DNA from 3 places in the Actinomadura meridiana genome. Region 3 is predicted to be linked to each of the others. Evidence: riboswitches for the same ligand, from Rfam matches in the RefSeq annotation. Region 3 holds a riboswitch; each other region holds the start of a gene.

Region 1 (4,557 bases), on a different contig from region 3:
TGCGGCGCGTAGGCGATCAGCTGGGAGCGGCGCCGCGGCTTCAGCGCCTGGAGGTCCTCGCCCGCCACGGTGATCGCGCCCTCGGACGGCACCAGCCCCAGCACGGCCCGCAGCAGCGTCGACTTCCCCGCCCCGTTCGGGCCGATCACCGCCGTCCACGACCCGGCGGGGGCGTCCAGCGAGACGCCCCTCAGCACCGGACGCCCGCCGAGCGCGACGTCCAGCTTCCGGATCCGGACGGTCACGTGTCCACCTGCCTACGGCTCGCGCGCAGCACCGCGACGAAGAACGGTCCACCGACGAACGCGGTCACCACGCCCAGCGGCAACTCGCCCGGTTTGATCACCGTCCGCGCCACCAGGTCCGCGACCTCCAGGAACGCCGCGCCGCCCAGCAGCGACAGCGGCAGGACGATCCGGTACGAACCGCCCGCGAGCCGACGCACCGCGTGCGGCACCACGATCCCGACGAAGCCGATCAGCCCGCTCACCGCGACCGCGCACGCCGTCGCCAGCGACGCGGCCGCCAGCACCACCAGCCGCACCCTCGGCGCGGACAGGCCCAGCGACGCCGCCTCCTCGTCGCCGACGCTCAGCACGTCCAGCAGCCGCCCGTGCGCGAGCAGCACCACCGTCGACACCAGCGAGTACGGGGCGACGAGCCCGAGCTGGTGCCAGTCGGCGGAACCGACCCCGCCGAGGATCCACGCGAAGATCCGTTGCAGTTCCTCCGTCTTCATCTGCTGGACGAACGTCTGCACCGCCGCCAGGAACGACGACACCGCGACCCCCGCCAGCACCAGCGTCGCCGCGTTGCCGCGTCCCGCCGTGCGCCCCAGCGCGTACGACAGGAACACCCCGAAGATCGCGCCGACGAACGCCGCGAGCGGCACCCCGAACCCCGGGTCGCCCGGCACCAGCGCGATCACCACCGTCGCCCCGACCCCGGCGCCGCCCGCCGCGCCCAGCAGGTACGGGTCGGCGAGCGGGTTGCGGAACACGCCCTGGTAGCCCGCGCCCGCCAGCGCCAGCATCCCGCCGACCATCGCCGCCATCAGCGCCCTCGGCATCCGCAGCTCGAACAGCACGTTCTCGTCGATCACGCCGAGCCCCGAGTCGACGTGCACGAACGGCACCCGGTCGAGCAGCGCCTTCAGCACCCCGCCGACGGGCAGCCCCGCCGACCCCACCAGCACCCCCGCCAGCAGGGTAACCGCGAACAGTGACAGTCCGGCCGCCAGATGCACCGGCCGCAGCCGGGCCTGCCGGGTCCTCACGGCCGGGCGCCCCTCCGGTCGCCGGTCACCGGACCTTCCGCACGGCGTCACCGATCGCCTTCACCAGCTCGGGCAGCCGCGGCCCCCACCGGGAGGCGACGTCGTCGTTGAGTTCGACCACGCCCTTGTCCTTGACGGCCTTCAGATCGGACCAGCCCGGACGCTTCGCGACCGCGGCGGCGTTCTGCCCGCAGCACCGGGTGTCGGCGAGGAAGATCAGGTTGGGGTCCTGCTTGAGGAGGTACTCGCGGGACAGCTGCGGGTATCCGCCGCTCGCCTTGTCCGCCGCGTCCGCGATGTTGCGCAGGCCGAACAGCCCGTACACCTGACCCACGAACGTCTTGGACGTCGCGGAGTGGAACTGGTTGTCGAGCTCGTGGTAATAGCTCAGGCCCTTCCCCTGGGACGACGCCGCGACCGTCTTCTGGATGACGGCGCGCATCCCGTTCACGAGTTTCGTCGCCTCCGCCGTGTGCCCGGTCGCCTGCCCGAGGTCGCCGATCTCGTCGTACGCCTCGTCCAGCTTGGCCGCCGCGGGCTCCAGCAGGACGGGGACGCCGACCTTCTCCAGCGACTGGACGATGCCGTTCAGGTCGTCCGACACGACGACGAGGTCCGGCTTGTAGGCGATGACCGCCTCCGCGTTGGGCTTGAAACCCGACAGCTTGCTGCGGGGCGCGTTCGCCGGGAAGTTCGAGTAGTCGTCCACCGCGACCACCTGCGTCCCGGCGCCGATCGCGAACAGCGTCTCGGTGTGGGTGGGGGAGAGGGACACGACGCGCTTCGGGTTCGCCGGGACCTTCACCGCCCCGTTGGCCGCCTGAACGGTGACGGTTTTCGCACCCGACGTACCGCTGTCGCTGTCGCCGTCGCCACACGCACCGGCGAATGCCACGGCGCCGATCGCCAGTACCGCGACAAGGGAACGTACGGGTCTCACTGGAGCCTCCAGGCTGGGGGAAGCCGCGGCCCGCTCAGGACGGATCGCCCTTCCACGAGGTCGAAGTTCGTCAGCGCGCGAGGAGGCGACCTGGCTCGGCCCTTCTTGAGCACCACAGTTGCGGGACAGCGCCGGATTCACACCGGACTTCGCTCCTGGCGCGCAGCACCGTAACGGTACCAGCCGCCGAAATCCGGAAATGCGCCGGTCACACGACACCCACTTGACGGAGTGAGTGCTCACTCCGTACCGTGTTCGGCATGGAGACACAAGGTCGTCGCCGCGCCCCCGGGATGAGCCCGCAGCAGCGCCGCGAGATGATCATCCGCACCGCGTTGCCGCTGGTCGCCGAGCACGGAACCGCTGTCACCACCGGCCAGATCGCCCGCACCGCGGGCATCGGCGAGGCGACGATCTTCCGCGTCTTCGCCGACAAGGAGGAACTGTTGGACGCCTGCGTCGCCGAGGCGACCCGCACCGATCACATCCTGTCCGAGCTCACCGCGATCCCGCTCAACGTCCCGCTGCCCGACCGCCTCGCCGAGGCCAGCGCCGCGATCGAGGCCTACCTCGCCCGCATGGGCATGGTCATGGGCGCCCTGCACGCCACCGGCCGCCCCCTCCGCAGACCCGACCCGTCCGAGACCGGCCGCCCTCCCGCGGACGCCCGCACGGACGCCATGAACCGCACCCGCGCGGCCCTCGCCGAACTCTTCGAACCCGAACGCGACCGGCTGCGCCTCCTCCCGGAACAGCTGGCGAGCCTGTTCATGGGACTGATGTTCGCCCGCGCCCGTCCCCCCGCCGGACCGGAGGCCCCGTCCGTCGAGGACAGCCTGGACGTCTTCCTGCACGGCGCCTTCAAGGAGACCGAATGACGATCACCCTCAACCACACGATCGTGACCGCCGCCGACAACGACGAGGCCGCCCGCTTCTTCGCGTCCGTCATGGGCCTGCGCTACACGGGCGCGCATCCGCACGCGCGGCATTTCGTCCCGATCCGGGTGAACGACTCCCTCACCCTCGACTTCCTGACCGTCGCGCACCCGCAGGGCCACCACCTGGCCTTCGACGTGGACGCCGTCACCTTCGACACCGCCGTCGAACGCCTGGACGCCCGCGAACTCCCCTACGGCGACGAACCCGCACACGCCGACAACGGCCGCATCGACCACGACCATCCCCTCGGCGGCCGCGGCGTCTACTTCTCCGACGCCAGCGGCAACCTGTACGAACTCATCGCACCGTAGGTTCTGGGGGCGCGTACAGCTCCGCCAGCTTCCGGTCGTTCTCGGCCCATCTGCGATGCCGGGCGGCCGACTGCAAATGGACGTCCGCCTCCTCCGGATGGGCGAGAGCCATCCGCTCCAGCAACATCGCGGCCCGGTCATGCGCACGCGCCGACGAGACCATCGCCTCACGCGCGTACTCCTTGGCCTCACCGTCCGGCGCCTCCACGCCCACGACACCGACCGCCAACCGCCGCCGTGCCTTCACCGGCACCCCCCCGGTCGTCGCCGCCGGGACCCGACGAACCAGCCCTCCAGCCACGTTCCTCTATCTACCCAGCAACCCGTCTGTTCAGCAGGCGAAGTTATCCACAATCTCCAGCCGATATCCGCCCGGGTCCTCACCCGAGGGACGATCGGACGTATGAACAGCCTCGGGCTCACCTGGAAGAGAACAACGGCCGACGCGATCGTCCCCGTGGGAGCGGGCGTGTACTTCGTCCCAATCAGAGGCGCCCCTCTGACGGCCCGCGCCGCCGCCCTGAGCAACCTCCTCCCCGGCGAGGCGGTCATAGCCCGCCGAACCGCCGCCTGGATCTGGGGCCTCGACATCCTCCCACCCGGCACAGATCAGGCCGACTGGAACGTAGACCTGATCACCCCCGACAAATCCGAACCGATAACCGCAGAAACCGCCGAACTGAACGAGGAGCACATCACACGGAAATCCGGCATACGGATGACCTCTCTGCCCCGCACCGCCCTGGACTGCGCCCGCTGGCTCCCTCGCTACGACGCCGTTGCGGCCCTGGACCAGTTCCTCCGCCGTGGAGTATCCACCGACGACCTCACCACAATGTCCCGAACGCTCCCGGGCTACCGAGGCAACAAGCGCCTCCGCGAAATCATCCGCCTCAGCGACCAAGGCGCGGCCTCTCCAGCCGAATCCTGGACACGGATGGCCCTCCTCACCGCGGGCTTCCCCCGTCCGCAAACGCAGGTTCCGGTGATGGGCCCGTCCGGCCGCTGGCACTACATCGACCTCGGCTACCCAGACCACCGCGTCGGCCTCGAATACGACGGCGAACGCCACCACACGGGCCCCAGGGT
Region 2 (4,557 bases), on a different contig from region 3:
ACGAGACGGCGTAGGTGACGCCCTCCGGGGCCCGCAGCTTGAGGGAGAGCTGGCAGTTCTTACGGACGGGGGCCGGTTTCAAGGAGCCACCTGACTGCACCAGGTAATTGAAGTACCAGACGGTGAACGACTCCGCGTCATCCGAAATGGCCACCCCGGCGGTATTGTTCAGGCAGCCGGAGCCGTTGGCCGTCGCGATTTCGATGGTGACTCCGTCTGGACCGCGAACAGGACGCGGACCGGACGCCGCCGCGGCGATCGGCGCCGTGCTGACGGCGAGTGCCGCGGCCGCCACGGCGGAAATGGCGAACCCTCTACGCATGGTAATTTCTCCTCGTTGGGGAGCGTACGCTTTCTTCGCTGAACAAAGAAGCGACTACAAGGCGACGAGAGCATACCTTTAGCGCCATTCACTGTCAATCACCAGTATTTAACTCCGCGCTACCTTAATAGAATGAAACCGGGCCGCCGGTGGCGTGGGCCGGAAAGGGTTCGGGCGCCGAACCGGGAGAACGTTCGTCAGGCGGCGGGGACACCGCCGGTGAAGGTTCGTTCGGGCGGGGAGGCGACGAGTTCGACCATGGTGCCCGCGCGGAGTTCGTCGCCGAGGATTTCGGTGATCGCGTCGGTGAGGGCCGTGCCGAGGCGAGAGGTGATCTCGGCGGCGTCCGGACGGTCGAACGCCCCGGCGCGGATACCGAGCACGACCGAGGCCGTCGCGTCCACGGCCTTACCGCCCTGGGCGAAGCGGCCCGCCGGGACTCCGGCCAGCCGGATGCCCACCAGGTCGCGGGCCCATTCGCCGTAGACGCCGACGACCGCCTCCGTCAGTGCGGCGATGAGCGCGGGTTCGTTGCCGGTCAGCCTGTTGTCTGGAATGTGGACGGTCAGATGCGGCACAGTGGACCTCGTTCTCTTTGGACCTAAAGCCTTTGAGGTCAAAGGTAGTTGTGGAGGGTGGCGATGTCCAGCGAACCGGACGGCCCGGCCGTGGACGAGGCCGTCCGCACCCTGCTGCTGCTGATCCCCCGGCTCGTCGGCCGCGCCAAGCGCCTGCCGATCCCGGAGGCGCTGCGCGGCATGGACCTGGCGCCGCGCCATCTCGCGCTGCTGGCCCACCTGGAGTACCGCGGCCCCGTCAGCGTCAACGAGCTGGCGGCCCTGCTGGAGGTGGCACCGACGACGGTCAGCCTCATGGTCAGCGAGCTGTCGCGGCGCGGCGTCCTGGAACGCGCCGCCGACCCGGGCGACCGCCGCCGCCGCATCATCGCCATCGCCCCCGCCTACACCGCGCCGATCGGCGAATGGCTCTCCGGCAACGCCCACGCCTGGGAGCGCGTCATGCGCGACCTGGCGCCCGGCGAACGCGCAACGGTCATCCGTGCTCTGCGCGCTTATGAGGACGCACTGGAGTTGCGAGACGAGCAACCCGAGAGCGAACAGAAGTAATGATTTGCGTGGTCGGTAGAGTTGATGGTGCGGATGGTTCGTCCCCACCTTGGGCGGGGGCGTCGTAAGAGGGAACCCGGTGCGAATCCGGGACTGCCCCGCAGCGGTGAGCGGGAACGACCGCCGTCTTACGCACTGGGTCGCACGGCCTGGGAAGCGACGGCCAGTAGGACGCCTCGGCACTGTCGTCACTGACAACGAGGCGACGCCCGCGAGTCCGAAGACCTGCCTCCGCCCGCGCGCCGACCGGCGCGCGGTGGTCTGCGGCCTCGCGGGAGGGTTCGCGGCGCGCGTGCGCCGTGCCCTCACCCGCGGGTCCGCCGTGGCACGCGAGGGAAGCCGCCATGAACACGACGATCCTTGGACATCCCCGGATCGGGCCGCGCCGGGAACTGAAGTTCGCCACCGAGGACTACTGGGCCGGACGCGCCGACGCCGACGCGCTGACCGCCACCGGCGCCGAACTGCGGGCGGCGGTCTGGACGGGCCTGCGCGACGCGGGCCTCGCCACGATCCCGTCGAACACGTTCTCGTTCTATGACCAGGTGCTCGACACGAGCGTCCTCGTCGATGCCGTCCCCGACCGGTATCGGCATCTGACCGGGTTCGACCGGTACTTCGCGATGGCGCGCGGTGTGCAGGACGTCCCGGCGCTGGAAATGACGAAGTGGTTCGACACGAACTACCACTACATCGTCCCGGAGCTGGGGCCGGACACCCGGTTCCGGCTGGCGGACGGGTCGGCGGCCAAGCCGCTGGCCGAGTACCGGGAGGCGAAGGCGCTCGGCATCGAGACGCGACCGGTGCTCGTCGGGCCGCTCACCTACCTGCTGCTGGCCAAGCCGGCGCTGGACGCGCCGGACGGGTTCCGTCCACTCGACCTGCTCGACGATCTCGTCGACGTGTACGCCGAGGTGCTGGAGCGGCTGGCCGGGTCGGGCGCCGAATGGGTGCAGCTGGACGAGCCCGCCCTGGTCGCCGACCGGACGGACGAGGAGATCGCCGCGTTCGGCCGCGCCTACGCCCGGCTCGGACGGCTGACGAGCAGGCCGCGCCTGCTGGTCGCCACCTACTTCGGCACGGTCGGCGCGGACGCGCTGCGCACCCTGGCCGCGAGCCATGTCGAGGCCGTCGCCCTGGACTTCGTGGCGGGCCCGGACAACCTCGACGTCCTCGCCTCGGTGGGCGGGCTGCCGCGCAAGACGCTCGTGGCGGGCGTCGTCGACGGACGCAACGTGTGGCGCACCGACCAGCGCCGCGCCAAGGCCACCTGCGCCGCGCTGCTCGGGCTCGTCGACCAGGTGGTGGTGAGCACGTCCTGCTCGCTCCTGCACGTGCCCATCGACCTCGACGCCGAGACGTCGCTGGACCCGGCGGTGCGGGAACGGCTCGCGTTCGCCAGGCAGAAGGTCGGCGAGGTCGTGGCGCTCGGGCGGGCGCTCAGCGCGGACGTCCCGTCGTCCGCCGACGCACCGGCGCCCCCGGCGGGCGTCGACGACGAGGTGCGCGCCCGGCTGCGATCGCTCGACGACACCGCGCGCCGGGGCGACCGCGACGCCAGGTTCGCCGCGCAGCGGGACGCGCTCGGCCTGCCCGCCCTGGCGACGACCACGATCGGCTCGTTCCCGCAGACCCCCGAGATCCGCCGGGCCCGCGCCGACCACCGCGCCGGGCGCCTCACCGGCGACGCCTACACGCGCGCTATGAAGGACGAGATCGCCCGCGTCATCGCCCTCCAGGAGGACCTGGGGCTGGATGTCCTCGTCCACGGCGAACCGGAACGCAACGACATGGTGCAGTACTTCGCCGAGCAGCTCGACGGATACGCCGCCACCGAGCACGGGTGGGTGCAGTCGTACGGGTCGCGGTACGTCCGCCCGCCGATCCTGCACAGCGACGTGGCGCGGCCCCGTCCGATGACGGTGGAGTGGGCGACGTACGCGCAGTCGCTGACGGACAAGCCGGTCAAGGGGATGCTGACGGGGCCGGTGACGATGCTGGCCTGGTCGTTCGTCCGCGACGACCAGCCGCTCGCCGACACCGCCCGGCAGGTGGCGCTGGCGCTGCGGGACGAGATCGCCGACCTGGAGGCCGCCGGGATCCGCGTCATCCAGGTGGACGAGCCCGCGCTGCGCGAGTTGCTCCCGCTGCGGGGCGCCGACCGTCCGGCGTACCTGGACTGGGCCGTCGGCGCGTTCCGGCTCGCGACGTCCGGCGTCGCGGACACCACTCAGATCCACACGCACATGTGCTACTCGGAGTTCGGTGAGATCATCGGCGCGATCGGCGCGCTGGACGCCGACGTGACCAGCGTCGAGGCGGCCCGCTCCCACATGGAGCTGGTCGCCGACCTGCGCGCCGCCGGGTACCGGAACGGCATCGGGCCCGGCGTGTACGACATCCACTCGCCGCGCGTCCCGGCCGCCGAGGAGATGGCGGACAACCTGCGGCGCGCGCTGCGGGCCGTCGAGCCGGGACGGCTGTGGGTCAATCCGGACTGCGGGCTGAAGACCCGCGCCTACCCGGAGACGGAGGCGTCCCTGCGCAACCTGGTCGCGGCGGCGCGCAGCGTCCGCGAAGACGTCGGCTCGTGACCGGCACCGCTTGACCGGCACCGCTTGACCGGCACCGCTTGACCGGCCCCGCTTGACCGGCCCCGCTTGACCGGCCCCGCTTGACCGGCCCCGCTTGACCGGCCCCGCTTGACCGGCCCCGCTTGACCGGCCCCGCTTGACCGGCGCCGTATGGCCTGACCGCCGCTCTCCCACCGCGGTCAGGCCATGCGGCCCCCTCCTCTAACCGCGATCGTCCAGGGCCTCATGGAGGCGGACGAGTTGCTCGCACACCTCCGTGATGTCGGTGACCGGAAGCGTGCCGGTCTCGCCGGAGCGGGCGCGCCAGCGGAATGTCGCCGTTTCGCACCGCACCGTCAGGTCGCGGGGGTCGGAAAGGACGGTGACGCCGAGTTCCTCCGTGGAGACGAACCGGTCGACGCCGCGTTGGACGAGGAGCGTGTGCAACGTCCTCATCGCGTGCGGGTCATCGACGTGCCGCGGGTGGCGGCGGCCGTGCGAGGTGCGGGTGACGGGCAGCGCGAACCAGGTGGCC
Region 3 (4,557 bases):
GGGCCATAGCCGACGAGGTCCGTGGCCGACGCCAAAACGTCCTGCGCCTCGGGAGTGAGCCAGGGACGCCCCGCCGGGCCCAGCCCCACCACCGTGACGCCGCCGGGCCCCTCCGGCCGCTCCGGCGGTGGCGCCTGGAACGACTGTTCCGCCGGGCTCGTCAGCAGCGCCAGCGACATATAAGGGACGTCTTCCGCGTCGACCTCTGCAAACGACGCGATCCGTTGCCGGTCGGTCGCGGCCCGTTCGACGTAGCGGGCGTCACCGAGGCGTCCGGCGTCCTCGAACGCCTGCCTGACCTTGGGGAACGTGCGCCCGAGCTTGAGGACCGCCGCCGAGTCCGCGCCCCGCAACCGCTCGGCCAGCACGTCGCCGGGCAGTGTCCCGGGAAGGACGGTGAGCGTCTCGTCCCCCTCCACCAGCGGATGGCCTGCGGCAGCCGACGCGGCGCTCAGCGACGTCACACCCGGCACCACCTCCGTCAGGTAATGCGGCGCGAGCCGTTTGTGCAGGTGCATGTACGAGCCGTAGAAGAAGGGATCGCCCTCGCTCAGAACGACGACGGTGCGCCCGGCATCCAGATGCTCGGCGAGCCGCGCGGCGCAGTCGGCGTAGAACTCCTCAAGGGCACCCCGGTAACCACCCGGGTGATCGGTTGTTTCGGTCGTCACCGGATACAGCAGCGGCTCCTCGATCTGACCGTCACGCAGATAGGGCGCGGCGACGGAACGCGCGATGCTGCGGCCGTGGCGCGCGGAGTGGTACGCGACCACGTCCGCCGCCTCGATCAGCCGCACCGCCTTCACCGTGACCAGCTCCGGATCACCGGGCCCGACACCCACGCCGTACAGCCGTCCGACCATCACTCCGCCCTACCTTTCCGGGAGGCGCGCCCCCGACCCCAGGAGGGGAGACGCCGAGATCCTCGCTCCACCGCCGTCATTGCGCCTCACTGGCCATGGCGTTGACCGCCGCCGCCGTCATCGCGCTGCCGCCGCGCCGTCCGCGCACGGTCAGATGGTCGAGCCCGCTCGCGGCGAGCGCGTCCTTGGACTCGGCCGCGCCGATGAACCCGACCGGAATCCCGATGACCGCCGCCGGACGTCCCGCGCCGTCCTCGACCAGTTCAAGCAGCCGGAACAGCGCGGTCGGAGCGTTGCCGATCGCCACCACGGCGCCGTCCAGCCGGTCGCGCCACAGGTCCAGCGCCGCCGCGCTCCGCGTGGTGCCGAGCCGCGCCGCCAGCTCCGGGATGCCCGGCTCGCCCAGCGTGCACACGATCTCGTTATCTGTCGGCAGCCGTGCCCGAGTGATCCCGGACGCGACCATCCGCGCGTCGCACAGGATCGGCGCCCCACCGAGCAGCGCCGCCCGCGCTCGCTCGACCACCCTCGGAGACCAGGCCAGATCGTCGACCAGATCCGTCATCCCGCAGGCGTGGATCATCCGGACGGCGGCCCGCGCCACATCGTCCGGCAGACCCGACAGATCAGCCTCGGCCCGGATGGTCGCGAAGGACCGCCGGTAGATCTCGGCGCCGTCCCGGACGTACTCCATCATCGCTCCGCTCCGCCCACCATCTTCAGAACGACCGGGCCGCGGGGCGTCCCGCAGCACCGTTCGCATCCCACCCAGTGCACGGGCGTCTCAGGGGCACCGTCCAACCCCCCGACCCACCCACGGGCCTCGCCCTGAACGTCGCCGCGTGACCGCGCACAACCAGGGCTCCCCGTGCACGCCGTGACACCGACCCACGGCGACGCGGCATCAGTCGCGAATCCCGCTGCCGCCAACCTCTCCGCAGTAGCCCGCACTTCGCCCGGAGCCAGGTCGCGCAGCACGACACTCCGCCACGGCGTCACCCGAACCTCCCCGGCGACCTCCGCGAGCACCTCGGCCTGCGCCCCCGACAACCGCCCCAGCGGCGGCACGACCTCAAGCGAAACAAGCCCGTCACGCTGCTCGATCACCCCGGCGAACGGCGACGCGCCCTCCGCACGTACCGGGCCCTCACCCGCCACCGTCCGGCCGAGCCGCGCGGCGACGACCGACGCACCGTTCGGCACCTCCGCCAGCCGCCAGGCGTCCCCTCGCACATCGAGGAACGCCCCAGCCGCAGCGAGCATCGTTCCCACCGGATCCTCCCCGCCCGCCAAATCAACCGGCGTCCCGCCCAACCGAAACCCGGCGGGGCCATAGGCGACATCGGCGTCCAACGCGGCTATATCGCCGGTGCCGTCGTCGAACGCGAACAGGAACCGTCCCGGCAACCCGGCCAACCGCGGGTTGGCGCACAGCCGCCGGTCGAGCGCCGCCACCAGCGGATCTGTCGCAAGCGTTCCGCGCGGCCCACGCCCGCCGAGCGGCGACGCGACGATGTTGCGCACCCGCTCGTGCGATGCCGAGGGCAGCAACCCGGCGTTCGCGAGAAGCACCGCTAGCCGCTCAGTGGCGCGCACGCCGCGCACCTGCATGTTGCCTCGCGAGGTCAGCTCGATCACATCCAGCCCCAGCTCACGTGCGGCGGCGCCAAGCACCGCGAGCTGCGCGGACGTCACTGCCCCACCCGGCGTACGCACCCGTGCCAACGGCCCATCGGCGGCGTCGTGCGTCCGCAACGCCCCGGGACAAGCATCGGGCCCCGACCGCCCCGCCCGGACATTAGTCACAGTTTCCACGCGGTCTCCGCTGTCGTACGCTTCTGCCCAGACGATGGCAATGGGAGGAAGCCGGTGAAAATCCGGCACGGTCCCGCCACTGTGACCGGGGAGCGAACCCCGCTTTAGGCCACTGTCCCTTGTGGACGGGAAGGCCGGGGCGAGCACTGATCCGGAAGCCAGGAGACTCCTGCCGTCGCGATACCCGCGACCGGGGCGAGGACCCCAGGGGGAGGATGCGCCGTGTCCGCTGAGGAGCGCGCGGTTCTGTTGCTTTCGACATCTGACACCGATCTGCTGAGCGCGCGTGCGTCCGGTGCCGAGTATCGGCTCGGCAATCCCGCTCGGGTTGCCGTGGACGACCTGGCGGAGCTGGTCGAAGGTGTTGATCTTGTTGTGGTGCGGCTGCTGGGTGGGCGTCGTGCCTGGGAGGACGGGCTCGACGCGTTGCTCGCGGGGCCCAGGCCCGTTGTTGTGCTGGGCGGTGAGCAGGCGCCTGACGCGGAGCTGATGGAGTTGTCGACCGTCAGTGGTGGTGTGTGCGCCGACGCGCATGCCTACCTCGCGCACGGTGGGCCCGCGAACCTGGTCGAGCTGCACGCCTTCCTGTCGGACACCGTGTTGCTGACCGGCCGTGGGTTCGCGCCGCCCGCGCCCACGCCGACGTGGGGGCGGCTTGAGCGCGATGTCCGTGACGTTGAGGGGCCCGTGGTCGGGGTGTTGTACTACCGCGCGCACCACATGGCCGGGAACACCGCTTTCGTGGAGGCGTTGTGCGCCGCGATCGAGGACGCGGGCGGACGGCCCCTGCCCGTGTTCTGCTCGTCGCTGCGCACGGCCGAGCCCGAGCTGTTCGGCACGCTCGCCGAGGCGGACGCGCTGGTCGTGACCGTGCTCGCGGCGGGCGGGACGCGGCCCGCGACGGCCGGGGCGGGCGGCGACGACGAGGCGTGGGACGTCGGGGCCCTCGCCGAGCTGGACGTCCCCATCCTCCAGGGTCTCTGCCTGACGACGTCCCGCGCCGACTGGGAGGCCAGTGACGACGGGCTCTCGCCGTTGGACGCCGCGTCGCAGGTCGCGATCCCCGAGTTCGACGGCCGGATCATCACCGTCCCGTTCTCGTTCAAGGAGACCGGCGAGGACGGTCTCACCGTCTACGCCGCCGACCCGGAGCGGGCCGCGCGGGTCGCGGGGATCGCCGTCCGGCACGGGCGGCTGCGGCACACGCCGCCGTCGGGCCGTCGTGTCGCGGTGATGCTGTCGGCGTATCCGACGAAGCACTCGCGTGTCGGGAACGCCGTCGGACTGGACACCCCGGCGAGCACCGTCCGGTTGCTGGCGCGACTCGCGGACGCGGGCCACGACCTCGGCGACGGCTTCCCCGGCGTCGAGGAGCAGGACGGCGACGCGCTCATCCACGCGCTGATCGCGGCGGGCGGGCAGGACGAGGACTGGCTCACCGAGGAGCAGCTCGCGGGCAATCCCGTGCGGATCTCCGCCGCGTCGTACGAGCGCTGGTACCGGACGCTCCCCGAGGATCTGCGCGCGGACATGGAGCGCCACTGGGGGCCGCCGCCCGGGGAGTTGTTCGTCCAGGACGGCGACATCGTGCTCGCGGCGCTGCGGTCCGGCAACGTCGTCGTCATGGTGCAGCCGCCGCGCGGCTTCGGGCAGAACCCCATCGCGATCTACCACGACCCGGACCTGCCGCCCAGCCACCACTATCTGGCCGCCTACCGGTGGCTCGGCGAGGAGTTCGGCGCGCACGCGATCGTGCATGTCGGCAAGCACGGCAACCTGGAGTGGCTGCCCGGCAAGTCGGCGGGCATGTCGGCGTCGTGCGGCACCGACGCCGCGCTCGGCGACGTGCCGCTGATCTACCCGTTCCTCGTCAACGACC

What was found. A riboswitch is a leader RNA that binds a small molecule or an ion and turns the genes downstream of it on or off. The one in region 3 is predicted to bind cobalamin.
Region 1: it holds a riboswitch for cobalamin, as region 3 does, so the genes downstream of both, ABD808_RS25550 (ABC transporter substrate-binding protein) here and cobN (cobaltochelatase subunit CobN) in region 3, are expected to answer to the same signal.
Region 2: it holds a riboswitch for cobalamin, as region 3 does, so the genes downstream of both, metE (5-methyltetrahydropteroyltriglutamate--homocysteine S-methyltransferase) here and cobN (cobaltochelatase subunit CobN) in region 3, are expected to answer to the same signal.

What each region holds. Positions count from the first base shown of each region.
Region 1 is NZ_BAABAS010000019.1:141,557-146,113, reverse strand. Features, by position in the region: gene ABD808_RS25560 (ABC transporter ATP-binding protein) at 1-245, opposite strand, end outside; gene ABD808_RS25555 (FecCD family ABC transporter permease) at 242-1,276, opposite strand; gene ABD808_RS25550 (ABC transporter substrate-binding protein) at 1,302-2,216, opposite strand; adenosylcobalamin (AdoCbl) riboswitch at 2,252-2,393, opposite strand; gene ABD808_RS25545 (TetR/AcrR family transcriptional regulator) at 2,477-3,094, shown strand; gene ABD808_RS25540 (VOC family protein) at 3,091-3,468, shown strand; gene ABD808_RS25535 (hypothetical protein) at 3,455-3,715, opposite strand; gene ABD808_RS25530 (hypothetical protein) at 3,872-4,557, shown strand, end outside.
Region 2 is NZ_BAABAS010000020.1:162,485-167,041, forward strand. Features, by position in the region: gene ABD808_RS26775 (DUF4360 domain-containing protein) at 1-322, opposite strand, end outside; gene ABD808_RS26780 (tautomerase family protein) at 520-900, opposite strand; gene ABD808_RS26785 (MarR family winged helix-turn-helix transcriptional regulator) at 964-1,449, shown strand; cobalamin riboswitch at 1,466-1,696, shown strand; gene metE (5-methyltetrahydropteroyltriglutamate--homocysteine S-methyltransferase) at 1,794-4,043, shown strand; gene ABD808_RS26795 (ATP-binding protein) at 4,245-4,557, opposite strand, start outside.
Region 3 is NZ_BAABAS010000006.1:822,806-827,362, forward strand. Features, by position in the region: gene ABD808_RS16745 (precorrin-2 C(20)-methyltransferase) at 1-863, opposite strand, end outside; gene ABD808_RS16750 (precorrin-8X methylmutase) at 940-1,560, opposite strand; gene ABD808_RS16755 (precorrin-3B synthase) at 1,557-2,678, opposite strand; cobalamin riboswitch at 2,663-2,869, shown strand; gene cobN (cobaltochelatase subunit CobN) at 2,901-4,557, shown strand, end outside.